Regions from separate parts of the Lysinibacillus sp. FSL K6-1151 genome, predicted to be linked through region 1. Evidence: predicted binding sites of a transcription regulator. Region 1 holds the regulator's gene; each other region holds the start of a gene.
What was found. Region 1 encodes LexA, which represses DNA repair genes until DNA is damaged. Its sites were predicted from a motif close to CGAACATATGTTCG; they were not measured.
Positions count from the first base shown of each region.

Region 2: parE (DNA topoisomerase IV subunit B) is a predicted target of LexA. The motif match lies at 3,299-3,312, and genes of this name have one in related genera.
Region 3: MHI04_RS15485 (carbohydrate kinase) is a predicted target of LexA. The motif match lies at 2,306-2,319, and genes of this name have one in related genera.

Region 1 is NZ_CP152040.1:1,246,529-1,252,027, forward strand. It holds gene MHI04_RS05825 (hypothetical protein) at 1-272, shown strand, start outside; gene MHI04_RS05830 (hypothetical protein) at 269-958, shown strand; gene MHI04_RS05835 (A24 family peptidase) at 1,026-1,778, shown strand; gene MHI04_RS05840 (gamma-glutamyl-gamma-aminobutyrate hydrolase family protein) at 1,812-2,534, shown strand; gene lexA (transcriptional repressor LexA) at 2,645-3,262, opposite strand; gene MHI04_RS05850 (LysM peptidoglycan-binding domain-containing protein) at 3,429-3,743, shown strand; gene MHI04_RS05855 (recombinase family protein) at 3,740-4,405, shown strand; gene def (peptide deformylase) at 4,446-5,021, opposite strand; gene MHI04_RS05865 (helix-turn-helix transcriptional regulator) at 5,014-5,205, opposite strand; gene MHI04_RS05870 (GNAT family protein) at 5,299-5,499, opposite strand, start outside.
Region 2 is NZ_CP152040.1:2,457,817-2,463,315, forward strand. It holds gene parC (DNA topoisomerase IV subunit A) at 1-1,306, opposite strand, end outside; gene parE (DNA topoisomerase IV subunit B) at 1,303-3,279, opposite strand; gene plsY (glycerol-3-phosphate 1-O-acyltransferase PlsY) at 3,839-4,441, shown strand; gene MHI04_RS11935 (HesB/YadR/YfhF family protein) at 4,461-4,751, shown strand; gene MHI04_RS11940 (spore germination protein) at 4,904-5,499, shown strand, end outside.
Region 3 is NZ_CP152040.1:3,217,196-3,222,694, reverse strand. It holds gene MHI04_RS15495 (MarR family winged helix-turn-helix transcriptional regulator) at 333-791, opposite strand; gene MHI04_RS15490 (MFS transporter) at 981-2,231, shown strand; gene MHI04_RS15485 (carbohydrate kinase) at 2,352-3,443, shown strand; gene MHI04_RS15480 (pseudouridine-5'-phosphate glycosidase) at 3,448-4,362, shown strand; gene MHI04_RS15475 (bifunctional (p)ppGpp synthetase/guanosine-3',5'-bis(diphosphate) 3'-pyrophosphohydrolase) at 4,567-5,499, shown strand, end outside.

The DNA.
Region 1 (5,499 bases):
CGTACTTGCGTAGCTACGTTTTTGGGGAAAATACAGTTAATATTGAAGTGGATTTTGAAACGATGACCGATATATCGAAATATGTAGAGCGACTTTTAATGAGTAGTTTTTTTACAGACGCACAAATTAATACAGTGTCAAACTTTGATATAGAGCTTGGCGAACAGAAGGAATTAACGCCTGAACAAAAATTTAAAGAAGTACCACGTTATTCAGTGTCCATTACGGCGACAATCGACTTTATGTATTTAGCTGGAGGACGACGCTCATGAATAAATTAACGAGTAGTAAAAATTCATCTATTATCTTGTTATTGACTTTAATCGTTTCTATTTTATTTGCGCTTTATTATTATTTATTATTACCAAGATTAAATGAAGTAGAAGCAAAAGAGAGTCATGTATCACAGATACAGCAAGAGATTTCTAGTGTAAAAGAACAATTAGCTCAATTAGACAAGGAGCAGGGTCAGCCGACTATCAATGTTTTAGCGTTAAGACAGAAGCTACCTACAACAAGAGCTGTTGAAAAGATCATACTAGATTTAGCTGAGATTGAGGAAGTGACAGGAACACGCATAAAGTCATTAACAGTTCAAAATGATGATGCGGCTGTTTCGCAATCAGATGTATCGCAAGACCTTAATCTGTTGGAGCAAGCTGAAGAAGAGGTTAATGGTGAGCAGGATAACAAGATTACGAGTTCACCGATTTCATCTATTTCAAAGGATTCCTTACCATCGAATTTAAAGTTGATTACTTTTATATTAGAGGTTGGGGCGCTTGATTTTAATTCTCTAGAGAGCTTTTTACAGGAAATTGAACAATTACAGCGTGTGATGAAAACGGATACTATCGAATTCAAATTGCCTGGAGAGCAGGATCAATTAGAAAAAGATACGGATCTTACTTTACAAGCTACCGTCCAGGTGACGACGTTCTATTACGAAGGAGAGTAATAATTGCATTGATAGGCGTTCCATACTGCATCTGTATGGGCGCCTATTAGTTTAGGAGGACAGAAAATTGGAAATGGCTTATACAATCTTTCTATTTTTATTTGGGCTTGTCTTTGGCTCTTTTTATAATGTGGTAGGCTTACGTGTGCCACAGAAGGAGTCGATTGTACAACCTCCTTCACATTGTACTAAATGTCAAAGGCAACTGACGGCGCTTGATTTAGTGCCAGTTTTATCTTATGTGTTTTTTGGGGGGAAATGTCGGAGCTGTGGTAATAAAATAGCTTGGATTTATCCAGTAATGGAATTATTAACAGGATTATTGTTTGCCTTTGCATATTGGCAGCTTGGTTGGAGCATAGAGTTTATAGTAGCCCTATTTTTTATTTCATTATTAGTCATCATTGTTGTTTCTGATATAGCCTATATGCTGATTCCGAATAAGGTGCTTTTATTCTTTTTACCCTTCCTTATTATTGGACGAGTATTGTCGCCATTAACACCCTGGTGGGACTGTGCTGTAGGTGCAGTCGTTGGTTTCGGCATATTATATAGTATTGCTGTGATATCAAACGGGGGCATGGGTGGAGGCGATATTAAATTATTCTTTTTAATTGGACTTGTTCTTGGTACAATGCATACACTGTTAACATTATTTATAGCTGCAGTTATCGGCATGATTGTCGGGCTTGTCGTGTTAACGAAGAACAAGCAGGGGAGAAAAACACCTATTCCTTTTGGACCTTCTATTGCATTAGCCGCTATCATTGTCTATTTTTATGGGGATTCATTAATCGATTGGTATTTAGGTTTTTGGTAATTGTTCAATCTTCAAGCATATGGAGGGAAGCAAGTGAAACCGATTATTGGCATTACAGCCTTTGTGGAAGATGATTTATCCTCTCGATTAAATGCTGCTTACAGTAAAAGTATCATTGATGCAGGTGGGATTCCTCTTATTATTCCACTTGGCGTAGAGGAGGATGCCACACAAATTCTATCCCTTACAGATGGTTTATTGTTATCTGGAGGCTATGACGTGCATCCATTTCTGTATGGGGCAGAGCCTGCACCAAAACTAGGGAAAATTCATCCAGCAAGAGATACGGTAGAGTTAGCATTAATTGAAGCGGCATTCACACGAAAGATGCCTATTTTGGGTATTTGCCGAGGCATTCAAATACTAAATGTAGCACTAGGTGGTACTTTATTTCAGGATATTGATAGTGACCATTTTAGTACTAAGCTGCTCAAGCATGTACAGCAATCTGCTCGAGCTGTAGCTACTCATTATGTACAAATTATGGAGGAGAATTTATTAGCGACCATTTTACAACAAGAGAAAATAGCGGTAAATTCATTTCATCATCAGGCAGTTAATGTATTAGCAGAGAAATTAAAAGTAGCAGCAAAATCGAGTGATGGCATTATCGAAGCAGTTGTTCATGAAGAGTTGCCATTTTGCTTGGCTGTTCAGTGGCATCCCGAGGAACTAGCTATAGCAGGAGATGAGCCTGCACAAAAATTATTTTCAGCCTTTGTTGAAGCTAGCTTAAAATTCAAAAAGGAAGCGTAGCAGGGGGACTGTACAAAGAATCCAACCATATATGGATTCTTTTTTTGCGTAAAAAAGAGGATACATGCTCTTAGAAGGAACACATAATCCTCAAAACCTACTTTAAATGATTAATGTACACGACGATATAGTCCTACAACTTGTCCTAAAATAGAAACTTGATCGACGATAATAGGCTCCATAGATGAGTTTTCAGGCTGTAAACGGAAATGATTTTTTTCCTTGAAGAAACGTTTGACCGTTGCTTCATCCTCTGCTGTCATGGCTACAACAATATCTCCGTTATTAGCTGTTGCCTTTTGCTTCACAATAACTAAATCGCCGTCTAAAATTCCTGCTTCAATCATAGATTCCCCCATAATCTCTAGCATGAATAACTGATCCTCGCTTGTGCCATACGTATCTGGTAATGGGAAATATTCTTCAATGTTTTCAATAGCAGTAATTGGGGAACCAGCAGTTACCTTCCCCACAAGTGGTACATGAATGACTTGCTGCTTTTGAATAGACTCTTCAGGCTCTAAAATTTCAATTGCACGTGGCTTTGTTGGATCTCGACGAATAAAGCCCTTTTGTTCTAATCGAGCTAAATGACCATGAACAGTTGAACTTGAAGCAAGTCCGACTGCTTCCCCGATTTCACGTACTGATGGTGGATATCCCTTAGCTCGTACCTCTTCTTTAATAAAAGCCAAAATGTCCTCTTGTCTTTTCGAAACTTTTTTCATGAGTGCTCACCTCTTTTTTCTAATATCATTCTTCTTATTTGATAGTATAACAGAATGCGAACATGTATGCAAACATAGGTTCGAAAAGTGTTTGACAAAAACGTTTGTTCGCTTTATTATGAGAACATACATTCCGAACAAACATTCTAAAAAAGGGGTTGTAACTATGACATGGTTAAAGAAAAATACACATATCTCCATTTTATTAGGAGCTTGTCTACTATTTGCAGGATACCTTTACATAACTGATCCAGGAGATGTTAATTACGCAGAAATTCAAATTGAACATGGGGATAGCTTGTGGTCGTTAGCAGAGCAATACCGTGGTAAGATGAGTACAGATGATTGGATTAAGCTGGTCAAAACAGAAAATGAATTAGCAGATATTAAAATTGTGGCAGGAAAGTCTCTAGTTATTCCTGTATTGGGTGATCAAGCCAATCCCATCCATACTATCGAAATTGCGAGAACTGAACAATGATGAATAAACAAATGTCGGCTGTTGTCTATTGCCGTGTAAGTACTGAAAAAGAAACACAAAGCTCCTCATTAGAGCGCCAACAGGAAGAGTTGCTGCGCTACGCTAGAGAGCAAGGCTATGAGGTAAAGGGTGTATTTAAGGATAAGCATAGCGGCTATGATGTGGAACGCGATGGCTTGCTTGAAATGCTTGATTTCATTAAAGAAAAGGGAATTAATGCCCTTTTTGTACAAGATGAAACACGATTAGGACGTGGGAACGCAAGGATGGCTGTGTTGCATTTATTGCAAAAATCAGCAACAGATGTTTTTTCCATGCGCGATGCAGGACCCGTTCAACTAAATGAAATGGACACGATGCTGCTTGAGATTTTAGCAATCGTGGAGGAGTATCAACGAAGAATCCATAATGCTAAAATACGTCGAGGCATGCGACGCGCTGTAGAAAATGGCTATCGTCCTGAAAATAATTTATCGAACCGAGGGAATCCCTATGGGCAGGAGCGAAAGGATCTACCTGTAGATGAAATTGTCAAGCTACGCAAACGTGGATTTACCTTTGAGGAAATTTCGATCACGCTTCGAGGGTTGGGCTTTGAAGTAAGTAAAGCGACTGTTCATCGTCGCTTCCAAGAACATCAAGAAAGATTAGCAGGCAAATAATATCGCCTGCTAATCTTTTTTTATTCACAGTAAAAAAACGCTATTGATAGGAAGCCAAACTGTCGATGATGATGTTAGTAGGTAGTCGAAAAGGATTCTCTTTATTTATTCGATCATAAAACATTATGCCATTTAAATGATCGATTTCATGTTGGACAACGATCGCCCCATAGCCCTGAAACGGCAGGATGAATTCTTGACCATCAATGTCATATGCTCTGACCTTAATACGCTCGTATCTTGGCACAAAACCATGGACAGGTCGATTAACCGACAGGCAGCCTTCTCCATCAGGTAAATAAATCATATTGAGGGAATGACTTATGATTTTGGGATTGATAAACAACATTTCATTATGATCAAATAGTACAGCAAACATCCGTTTGTCTACACCTATTTGATTTGCAGACAACCCAGTTCCAGGGCGAAGCTTATATTTTTTTGCTAGCGTTGGATCTTGGCTGTTTTTGAGATATTGCAGCATAGCTAATAAAGTACTTCGATCCTCTTGGTTCAAGGGTGTCGTCACTTCTTCGGTTTGTTTTCGTAATAATATCGAGTCTTCTTTCACAAAATCTTTCATGGTAATGATCGAATCAGGAAGAAATTTAGTCATACATAAACACCTCATCAATACGGCTATTGAGGACTTTAGCCATGTTCAGAGCTAATTCAAAGGTTGGCTCGTACTTATCATTTTCAATACAATTAACAGTCTGTCTAACAACACCGCATTCTTTTGCAAGTATAGCTTTGGTTATCCCTAATTTGTTTCTCAACATTTTGATCATACTCCTCAGGTTTATCCCTCCGTTTTGTCCGAAGTGTTAGCCATTTATTTTATACTCTTTTTACTGAATGACCAAATGTTGTTACTATGTAACACGGTCATTTTATAGAGTTTTATGCCATTCTTCTTGCAAGATTGCGTAATAGTATTCATCCCACCAATTGTCACCATGCGGTATACATTTTTTAAAAAATCCTTCACGCCGCATACCGATCTTTTCCATCACTCGGTAAGAAGCTATATTTTCGGGTTGGCATGTTGCTATTATTCTATGAAGCTTCAATTTGGAAAATCCATAATCTAA
Region 2 (5,499 bases), 1.2 Mb from region 1:
TAATGTCTGTATTCGTTAAACGATATAATTGTAAGCTAACGATCGCCTCGGCTTGTACCTCTGTAAAATCAAACTTCGCTTGTAAATTAAGCTTCGCATCCTTCTTATCGTTAGAAGAACGGATTGTCGCAATCACTTCATCTAAAATGGAGAGTGCTTTAATTAACCCTTCTACAATATGAGAACGATCCTTTGCCTTTTGTAAATCATAAATCGAACGGTTCGTCACCACTTCTTTTTGATGCGCAATATAGGCATCTAGCAATAATGGCAATGTCATCATCGTTGGACGACGATTATGAATAGCAATCATATTAAAATTATAAGCTACCTGTAAATCTGTTGTTTTAAATAGGTATTGTAAGATTCCTTTTCCCGGAACATCTTTTTTCAGCTCAATTACAACACGTAAGCCTGTACGGTCTGATTCATCTCGGATTTCCGCAATACCCTCTAAACGTTTATCTACACGTTGCTCATCAATTTTTTTCACAAGATTCGCTTTATTCACATCATATGGTAATTCCGTGATGACAATTTGCTCTTTGCCACCCTTGATCGGTTCTACTACGGCTTGCGCACGGACAATGATTTTACCTCGACCTGTTTCATAAGCCTTTTTGATGCCATCTACCCCTTGGATAATCCCACCTGTCGGGAAATCCGGCCCTTTAATCACAGTCATTAATTCATCTACTGTCACGTTCGGCTTGTCTAAGCGCATTAACACAGCATCTAGCACTTCATCTAGCGCATGCGGGGGAATATCTGTTGCATAGCCAGCCGAAATCCCTGTAGAGCCATTGACTAGTAAGTTTGGAAAACGTGCAGGTAAAACAGTCGGCTCCATATCTTGATCATCAAAGTTTGGTACAAACTCGACCGTTTTCTTGCCAATATCTCGTAGCATTTCACCAGCAATAGCAGACAGTCTCGCCTCTGTATAACGCATCGCAGCTGGAGGATCACCATCAACCGAACCATTGTTACCATGCATCTCAATAAGCATATGACGTGCCTTCCAGTCCTGACTCATACGTACCATTGCTTCATAAACAGAGCTATCACCGTGCGGATGGTAATTACCGATTACGTTCCCGACAGTTTTTGCGGATTTTCGAAACGGTTTATCCTGTGTATTGCCTTCTGTAAACATTGCATATAAAATACGACGCTGTACTGGTTTAAGACCGTCACGTGCATCAGGCAACGCGCGGTCTTGAATAATATATTTACTATAGCGACCAAAACGATCACCCATCACTTCTTCTAGCGGTAAATCTTGAAACTTTTCTGTACTACTCATGCTTGGTCCTCCTCTTGTTGGATGAATTCATTTTCTAAAATATTTGAATCATCCTCCATACCGAAGTCAACATTGGCTTCGATCCATTTACGACGCGGTTCTACTTTATCACCCATTAACGTCGTGACACGTCTCTCTGCACGTGCACCATCCTCGATTGTGACACGAATTAATGTCCGTGTCTCAGGGTTCATTGTCGTATCCCATAGCTGGTCAGCATTCATCTCACCAAGACCTTTATAGCGCTGCAATATGTAACCCTTTCCAACTTTCTGGATGGCCTTTTGTAAATCGTTTTCTGTCCAAGCATATTCAATCACTTCTTTTTTACCAGTACCTTTTGATACCTTATAAAGTGGTGGTAAAGCGATATAGACTTTGCCTCCTTCAATGAGTGGACGCATATAACGATAGAAGAACGTTAAGAGCAAGACTTGAATATGTGCCCCGTCCGTATCCGCATCGGTCATAATCACTACTTTATCGTAGGCTGAATCCTCCACAGCAAAATCCGTGCCAACACCTGCTCCAATCGCATGGATAATCGTTGATATTTCTTCGTTTTTCATAATGTCCTGTAGCTTGGCTTTTTCTGTGTTGATGACCTTACCGCGCAAAGGCAAAATCGCTTGGAATGTACGATCACGACCTTGTTTGGCAGAACCACCCGCAGAATCACCCTCAACTAAATACAACTCATTCTTGGCCGCATTGCGAGACTGAGCTGGTGTTAATTTGCCTGATAGAATCGTACTACCTTTTTTGCTTTTCTTGCCATTCCGAGCGTCCTCACGCGCTTTACGAGCCGCTTCTCTTACTTGCTGCGCACGGATTGCTTTACGTACAAGAGAAGCCGATAACTCTGCATTTTCCTCTAGCACATACAAAATTTGCTCAGACACTACGCTATCTACGGCAGAGCGAGCCTCACTTGTACCAAGCTTGCCCTTGGTTTGTCCTTCAAATTGTAATAAATGCTCTGGAATACGAACAGACACGATTGCTGCTAAACCCTCACGAATATCTGTCCCTTCAAGGTTTTTATCCTTGTCCTTTAGCAAGCCGATTTTTCTTGCATATTCATTAAATACACGCGTCAATGCCGCTTTTGCACCCGTTTCATGTGTGCCGCCATCACGAGTACGTACATTATTAACGAACGACAAAATCGTTTCTGAATAACCATCGTTATATTGGAAAGCGAATTCTACTTCAATATCATCTTGTATGCCTTCTACATATTTCACAGGATGAAGAACATCCTTTTCTTCATTCAAATACGCAACGAAAGCTTCAATGCCATTCTCATAAAAGAATACATCTTGTTTGCCTTCCTCGCGCTCATCGATTAATTCAATTTTTAAGCCCTTTAATAAAAAGGCTGATTCACGTAAACGTTCTGCTAACGTATCATAATTGAATTTTGTGACAGAAAAAATCGTTTCGTCTGGTAGGAAATGAACAAGTGTACCTGTTTGCTTCGTTTGCCCAATTTCTTCAAGTGTTGTGACAGGATGTCCACCATGCTCAAAGCGCTGACGATACTTTTTACCATCACGATGAATCGTCACCTCTAAAAATGTTGATAGTGCATTAACTACAGAGGAACCTACACCATGCAAGCCACCACTTGTTTTATAACCACCTTGTCCAAATTTACCACCTGCGTGTAACACCGTAAAAATAATTTCAGGGGTAGGTTTACCCATTTTATGCATACCTGTTGGCATCCCACGGCCAAAGTCGCGCACACTCATACTTTGATCCTTATGAATTGTGACAATAATATGAGATCCAAAGCCGGCCAGTGCTTCATCCACCGCATTATCTACGATTTCATACACAAGGTGATGAAGTCCACGGCCATCCGTTGAACCGATATACATGCCAGGTCGTTTGCGTACCGCTTCTAATCCTTCTAATACTTGTATAGCGTCATCATTATAAACGCTAGTTGACTGTTTATTCGTCAAAAAATTCCCCTCCAAAAAACAAACACATGTTCTATTTATGTTCTCATCCTAATAATAATAGCATTTCCTGTCAATAGCTAGCGACAGGTCCATTAAATTTTTAAAATTTGCTCACAGTTTTGATCATCTTTATCAATAGTAAACATCTGCAACAGTTGCTTAAAATTGGTATTTAAGCAGGGCAGACTGCTACTAGTATCCATAAACGTTTGACGCATAGTAGCCGATTTAGTTTCAGCATACATAGAATCTAGTTCAGTGTAAACGCTACAATGTTTATTACGGTTAAACTGGATAAAGTTAGACTTCTATTCTACCAAAGGAATGAAGGATTGACAAAATTGCCTTTTTGCCTATATTTTTATAAAGGCTTTTTTTCACTTTCTAGAATCTCATGTCTGAAAGCCTACCCCTTATTAATAGGTTTTCTTTTGTATTGAATTCAAGGCTCCTAATGAAATCTCCTTCATAACATTGTAGATTAGCAAGAAAAAGTGTAAAATACTTGTTACAAACTATTAGTACCAAGTGATGGACTATGAATGAAAGGAGTCCAGCTATGATCAATGGACTTATTATTTTATGTGCTTATCTAATCGGCTCTATACCTTCTGGATTATGGATAGGTAAAATTTTTTATAATACCGATATTCGTGAACACGGGAGCGGTAATCTTGGTGCAACCAACACATTCCGAACATTAGGGAAAAAAGCAGGTATTGTTGTAACCGTAATGGATGTGCTCAAAGGAACAGCTGCGGTTTTATTAGTAGCACTTCCCGTTTTCTCTGACAGCACACTGCATCCCTTATTACTTGGTCTTGTTGCCGTAATCGGTCATATGTTTCCGATCTTCGCCAATTTCCGTGGTGGAAAAGCAGTGGCAACATCCGCAGGTGTTTTATTAGGCTATTCGTGGCCACTCTTTGTCCTATTATTTATTACCTTTATTGTGACATTAAAAATCACAAAGATCGTCAGCCTAACATCGATGATAGCCGCTTTAGTAGCACTTATCTATGCAATCGTTTATTATTTTGTTACGGGTGACTTTGCATTAGGCATCTTGGTAGCCTTTTTATTTACCTTTATTATTTATCGTCACCGTGCCAATATTACACGTATTAAAAACGGCACTGAGCCAAAGGTAAAATGGCTTTAGGAAGAGAGGAGCATTCGAAATGAACATTGCATTGACAGATGAAGCACTCCAGTGGTTCAAACACGAAATGGAAGTAGAACCAGGTGATACGATTCGTTTTTATGCACGCTATGGTGGCTCTAGTCCTTTTCATGAAGGTTTTTCACTTGGCATGACTCGTGAAGAACCTATTGCTATAGGCGTACAGACAGTGGTTGATGATGTAACCTATTACATTGATGAGAAAGATCTCTGGTTCTTTAACGATCACAACTTACATGTTGACGTTGATGCTAGTAATGATGAATTGCAATATGACTATCGTACATAAAACAGTCTATCCTTTCAGTCCATGAAAGGATAGACTGTTTTTTTATTTGGCTCCATCATGCCAATAGTTAGATTTTCACCCTCACCTCGTTTATCTCTCAAAAAAATTGTCCACTCTATAAATAATGAGCGTATATTTGAGGAGGAAAACACATGTCTATGTCTAACAATATCGATACCTCCCCATCCCATACAAACGATTTGTTGTATACATCCCTAGCTAAAAATAAAAAAATCATTGAACAGGCGCTTGGTCACAGTAATGACATCATCATACGTGAAATCACAATTGGTGAATCTCCCCCTCATAACATCGCTATCATTTCGATTGATGGCTTGTCAGATAAAACGACAATCTCCGATTCTGTTATTGATAAGCTTATGGCAAATATCGAGGAAGAACAAGACATTGAAATAACGACCATTAATCAATATGTACGAAACTCCTATTTAACAGTTGGGGATGTGTCGAATATCGAGCATTTCACAACACTCTACAATGCCATTCTCAATGGGGAAACGGTTATTTTATTAGATGGGTTTGCAGAAGGGATTGTGACAAGTACCAGAAGTGCAAAGGATCGAGCCGTTACAGAGCCATCGACTGAATCTGTTATTCGAGGTCCTCGGGAATCCTTTACAGAAACCATACGTACCAATACAGCGCTCATCCGTCGCAAAATAAAAAGCCCGAATCTCTGGATAAAGTCACGAGTTATCGGTGATGTGACACAAACAGATGTAGCGGT
Region 3 (5,499 bases), 2.0 Mb from region 1:
GCTTTCCTCACTCCATCCAACTTCTTCCCTATTACTGTTTGATTAACCGTAAACTTTTAAGCTGATGAAAGCTGAAGACGGAAAATTAAATCAATAAACATGAACAATTAGAAATGGTAACGGTTGATCAATTTATATCATTTGAGCGAAAATTAGAGGCTGCTATTTACCCTTTAGTAGAAACGACTTACTAAGCTTATGGATGCCCAAATATTGATCATGCCACTCTATATTTGGTAAGTAATTAGAAGAAAAAATGACAACAGCCATCGAGGTGAACTTTTCGATGGCTGTTGTTTGCAGTTTGAAGCGCTCAATAAAGTAGGTACTTTTTAATCTTCATCATATGCTTGGATGATCTTTTGTATTGTGCGCAAGGTATCATAGAAATCTGCATATTTTTCAACCCCTATATCTTCGATGATTCTATCTTGAATCGTTTGCCAAATGGGTGCGGCTTCATGCAGCTTTTCTAATCCTTTTTCAGTGAGCGTAATCTTTTTAGTGCGCGCATCGCTTGTGTCTCGCTTTAATTCAACATAGCCATGTTGCTTTAATAGATTAATATTACGGGTCACAGTCGTTTGATCAAGTTGTAAAATTTCACCTAAACGGCTAATTGAGACAGTTTGCTGAAGATCGATATGGGCCAGCATGGAATATTGTGTAACCTTTAAACCAGTGGGCTGTAGCAGCTTATCATATAATTGTGTGACAACCCTTGTTTTTTTTCTAAGGTTTGCACAAACACAGATTTGTGTATAATCGATTGTTTTAAGTTGATTCTTCATCGTCAGTACTCCTTTGAGGGGATTCTACTAATTGTAAGTATACACCTAAGAGCTAGAAAAGACTGCTTGACAGCTATAGGAACGATTATTATCATTATACATGTATATACATATAAATGGAATGAAGAGATCGCAAAACATGTATATACATGTTTTGTTATGCATCTCACAAGAAAAGAAGGTGTTAGGATGAAGCGAGTTCATTATAGCTGGTTGATTTTGATTGTCACATTTTTCTCGATTATTGTAGCAGGGATTACAATGTCATCGTCTGGTGTTTTCCTGGATCCCCTCGAAAAAGAATTTCAATGGGATCGCTCAACGATTGCTTTAGCATTTGCTGTAAGTTTATTTTTATATGGCATATCTGGACCATTTATGGCGGCGCTGCTTGAAGTCATTGGCTTAAAGAAAATGATGCTTAGTGCCATGTCTACTTTAATAGTAGGAATGACCTTAACCTTTTGGATGAGCCAATCCTGGCAGTTAATCATTATTTGGGGAGGCATCATTGGGCTTGGTGCGAGCCTTTTTTTAACGGTGCTCAGTCCCTATGTAGCGAATCATTGGTTTGTTAAACGCAGAGGGCTGGCAGTTGGGATTTTAACGGCTAGTACAGCCACAGGTCAATTAATTTTACTGCCAGTGCTAGCCATTATTATTGAACATTATTCTTGGCGATGGGCAATGGGATTAATCCTACTCCTGAGTACCATGATGTTCGTCATGATTGCTATGTTTATTAAAAACAAGCCGCAAGATATTGGTCTAACCCCTTACGGTCATGATGAGATTATAGAAGAGCCGCAAGTACAGCCCAAGAAGAATCCAATTAGTATGGCATTTCTTGGTTTAGCAGAGGCAGTTAAAGTCAAAGCATTTTGGCTCTTAGCAGGCAGCTTTTTCATTTGTGGTCTTTCGACAAGTGGATTAATCGGAACTCACTTTGTGTCATATTGTATTAGCTTTGGCGTTCCGCTAGTAACCGCTGCATCTCTTCTTTCTTTTATGGGGGTGTTTAACTTATTAGGCACGACTGTCTCTGGCTGGCTATCGGATCGCTTTGATAATCGTTGGCTATTATTTTGGTATTACTTGTTAAGGGGAGCTTCTCTCTTGCTACTCCCTTATGCACTCGCTCAAGGCTCCTTTGTTTTATTGACGATTTTCAGCATCTTTTATGGACTCGATTGGATTGCCACAGTACCACCAACTATCAGCATTACACGACAAATTTTTGGGATGCAAAAAAGCAGCATTATTTACGGATGGATATTCGCCTCACATCAGGCAGGAGCGGCAGTTGCTGCGTATGGGGGTGGGTTAATTTATAAATTTTTCAATTCCTACACATGGGCTTTTTTCCTTGCTGGCCTATTCTGTGCATTGGCAAGCTTATTCGTTATCATTGTAAAAAAACAAACGCCTCAGCAAGGATAAACAGTCGACTAAAAAAGTTGAACCTCGACAGAAAGAGGTTCAACTTTTTTTATCAATATTAGTTTGACATTTAACAAACAAAAGTTTACAATGTAAACAAATATAATAAAAGGTGATGCTATGAATGAAAGAGAACAGGCGGTGCTTGCTTTAATTCGCCAAAACCCGTTTATGTCTCAGCAAGAGATGGCAGATACAATGAATCTGTCCCGTCCCGTGCTTGCTAATTTAGTGTCTAGTTTAACAAAGCAAGGAAAAATTGTAGGTCGTGCTTATATTTTACCCGAGGAAAATGAAATTATTTGCATCGGGGGAGCTAATTTAGACCGAAAATTCCATGTGAAGGGCAATGTTCAATTTGGAACATCTAACCCTGCCAGCTCTTCTTTTAGTGTAGGTGGAGTTGGTCGAAATATTGCTGAAAACTTAGGCAGATTAAACCATCAAGTGACGTTATTAACAACGGCTGGTAAAGATGCTGATTGGCAAGTGATCCAAGAAGCTTCGGAATCCTTTATGAATCTACGTTATGTGGAGCAGCTAGCTGAGGCTTCTACGGGTTCCTATACAGCTATTATGGATGAACAAGGTGAGCTAGCATTAGCTGTAGCCAATATGGAGGTTTATGACCTGCTGTTACCGAGTTTGTTGAAAAAGCATGAAACAATGCTAGTGAATGCTGGTTGCTTTATTTTGGATTTAAATTGCCCGAAAGAAACAGTGGCGTATATCCAGCAAGTAGCCATTGCTCGTGCCATTCCATTAGTCATTGTGCCAGTATCTTCGCCAAAAATGAATCGACTACCTGAAACATTACAAGGTGTAACTTGGTTTATTTGTAACACGGATGAAGCAGAAACAATTGTTGGACATAAAATTGAAAACGCTACCCATTATGAAAAAGCATTACAACAGCTCTTACAACTAGGTGCTGAACATGTCATTATCACAGCTGGTAGCAAGGGTGTTTATGCAGCATCTACGACGATCGCACCTCGTCATTTCGCTGCGAAAGTGATCAACAAAATTGAAGATGTTACAGGAGCAGGAGATGCGTTTGTCAGCGCTGTGATACACAGTTGGTTGACAGGTCAATCTTTTGAGACATGTATTGATGCGGGGTTAACAAATGCTAAAAATACATTGGCATCTCCTTATACAGTAAGACCTGAATTATCAGTAGATTTGTTAAAAAATGAAATGGAGGAATAACAACATGAAAGAATTCATCGTATTATCAGAAGAAGTAAAAGCAGGACAAGCAAAAGGTCTACCAATCGTGGCATTAGAATCTACAATCATTTCACACGGTATGCCATATCCACAAAATGTGAAAACTGCGCGTGAAGTTGAGCAAATTATTCGCGATAATGGTGCAGTACCTGCAACCATTGCCTTAATAGATGGCAAAATCAAAATCGGTTTATCAGATGAAGAGCTAGAGATGTTTGGAAATTCACAAGGCGTTGCAAAAGCTTCACGTCGTGACTTAGGCTACTTACTTGCAACAAAAAAATTAGGTGCGACAACAGTTGCAGCTACAATGATCTGTGCTGAACTTGCAGACATTGAAATCTTTGTAACAGGTGGTATTGGTGGTGTACACCGTGGTGCTGAAACAACAATGGATGTCTCTGCTGACTTAGAAGAATTAGCACAAACTAATGTGGCTGTTATTTGCGCGGGTGCAAAATCTATTCTAGATATTGGTCTTACATTAGAATACCTTGAAACAAAAGGGGTACCAGTAGTTGGTTATGGTACAGATGAATTACCAGCATTCTACACACGTCAAAGTGGTTTCGATGTCAACTTCCAGCTTGATACACCAGAGGAGATTGCAGCAATGCTATCTGCGAAATGGCAATTAGGGTTAAAAGGTGGCGCTGTCATTGCCAACCCAATTCCAGAAGCTGAAGCATTAGATCATACATTTATTACAAACATTATTGAAAAAGCTTTAGCTGAAGCTGAAGAGAATGGTATTCAAGGTAAAAACGTTACACCATTCTTACTTGGTAAAGTAAAAGAATTAACAGAAGGTAAAAGTCTTGATGCGAACATTGCATTAGTGAAAAACAATGCAGTCGTTGGCGCAAAAATTGCTGTTGCCTACAATCAATTACACTAATCATTTGTCGAAACAAGAACCCTTTGTGACATCCTGTCGCAAAGGGTCTTTTTCATTAAAAAGAAGAATATTTTTTCCATTTTTCGAACTGTTCACGAGATTAACTAAACTAAATGACACAGTCTCTTTACAATAGGCTACAAAATTTTATACAATTAAGTTTATATCTAATCTGAAAAATTTGACGAGCAAGGTGGACATGTTATGGCGAAAGAGCAAATTTTGACTCCTGAGGACGTTTTTGAGTTAGTCAAATCCTACATGAATGATGAAAATGTCACATTCGTGAAAAAAGCATATGAATTAGCAAGGGATGCCCATATTGAGCAATTCCGTAGCTCTGGTGAACCTTATATCATTCACCCAGTACAAGTGGCAGGTATTCTAGCTGAATTACAAATGGACCCGGAAACAGTAGCGGCAGGTTTTTTACATGATGTTGTCGAAGATACGGATTTTACGCGGGATGATTTGGTACGGGAATTTGGCGAAGAAGTAGCCGTGCTTGTTGATGGTGTGACAAAGCTAGGGAAAATTAAATATTTATCAAAAGAGGCGCAGCAAGCAGAGAATCATCGAAAAATGTTTGTAGCTATGGCACAGGATATTCGTGTCATCTTAATTAAGCTAGCAGACCGTCTCCATAATATGCGTACGTTAAAGCATTTACCTGCTGAAAAGCAGCGACGTATATCGAAAGAGACGCTAGAAATTTTTGCACCACTTGCACATCGTCTGGGAATCTCGACTGTAAAATGGGAGCTTGAAGATACAGCACTTCGCTATTTAAACCCACAACAATATTATCGTATTGTCAGTTTGATGAAGAAAAAGCGTGATGAGCGTGAGGCTTATTTAGAGAATGTCATGGCTGAGATGAAGTCACAGCTTAATGAGGTTGAAATTGAAGCAGATATCTATGGTCGTCCAAAGCATATTTACAGTATTTATCGAAAAATGGTGCTCCAAAAGAAACAATTTAATGAAATTTATGATTTATTAGCCATACGTGTACTTGTCGATAGTATTAAAGATTGCTATGCGGTTTTAGGGATTGTGCATACACTCTGGAAACCGATGCCAGGGCGCTTTAAAGACTATATTGCCATGCCAAAACAAAACCTGTATCAGTCCTTA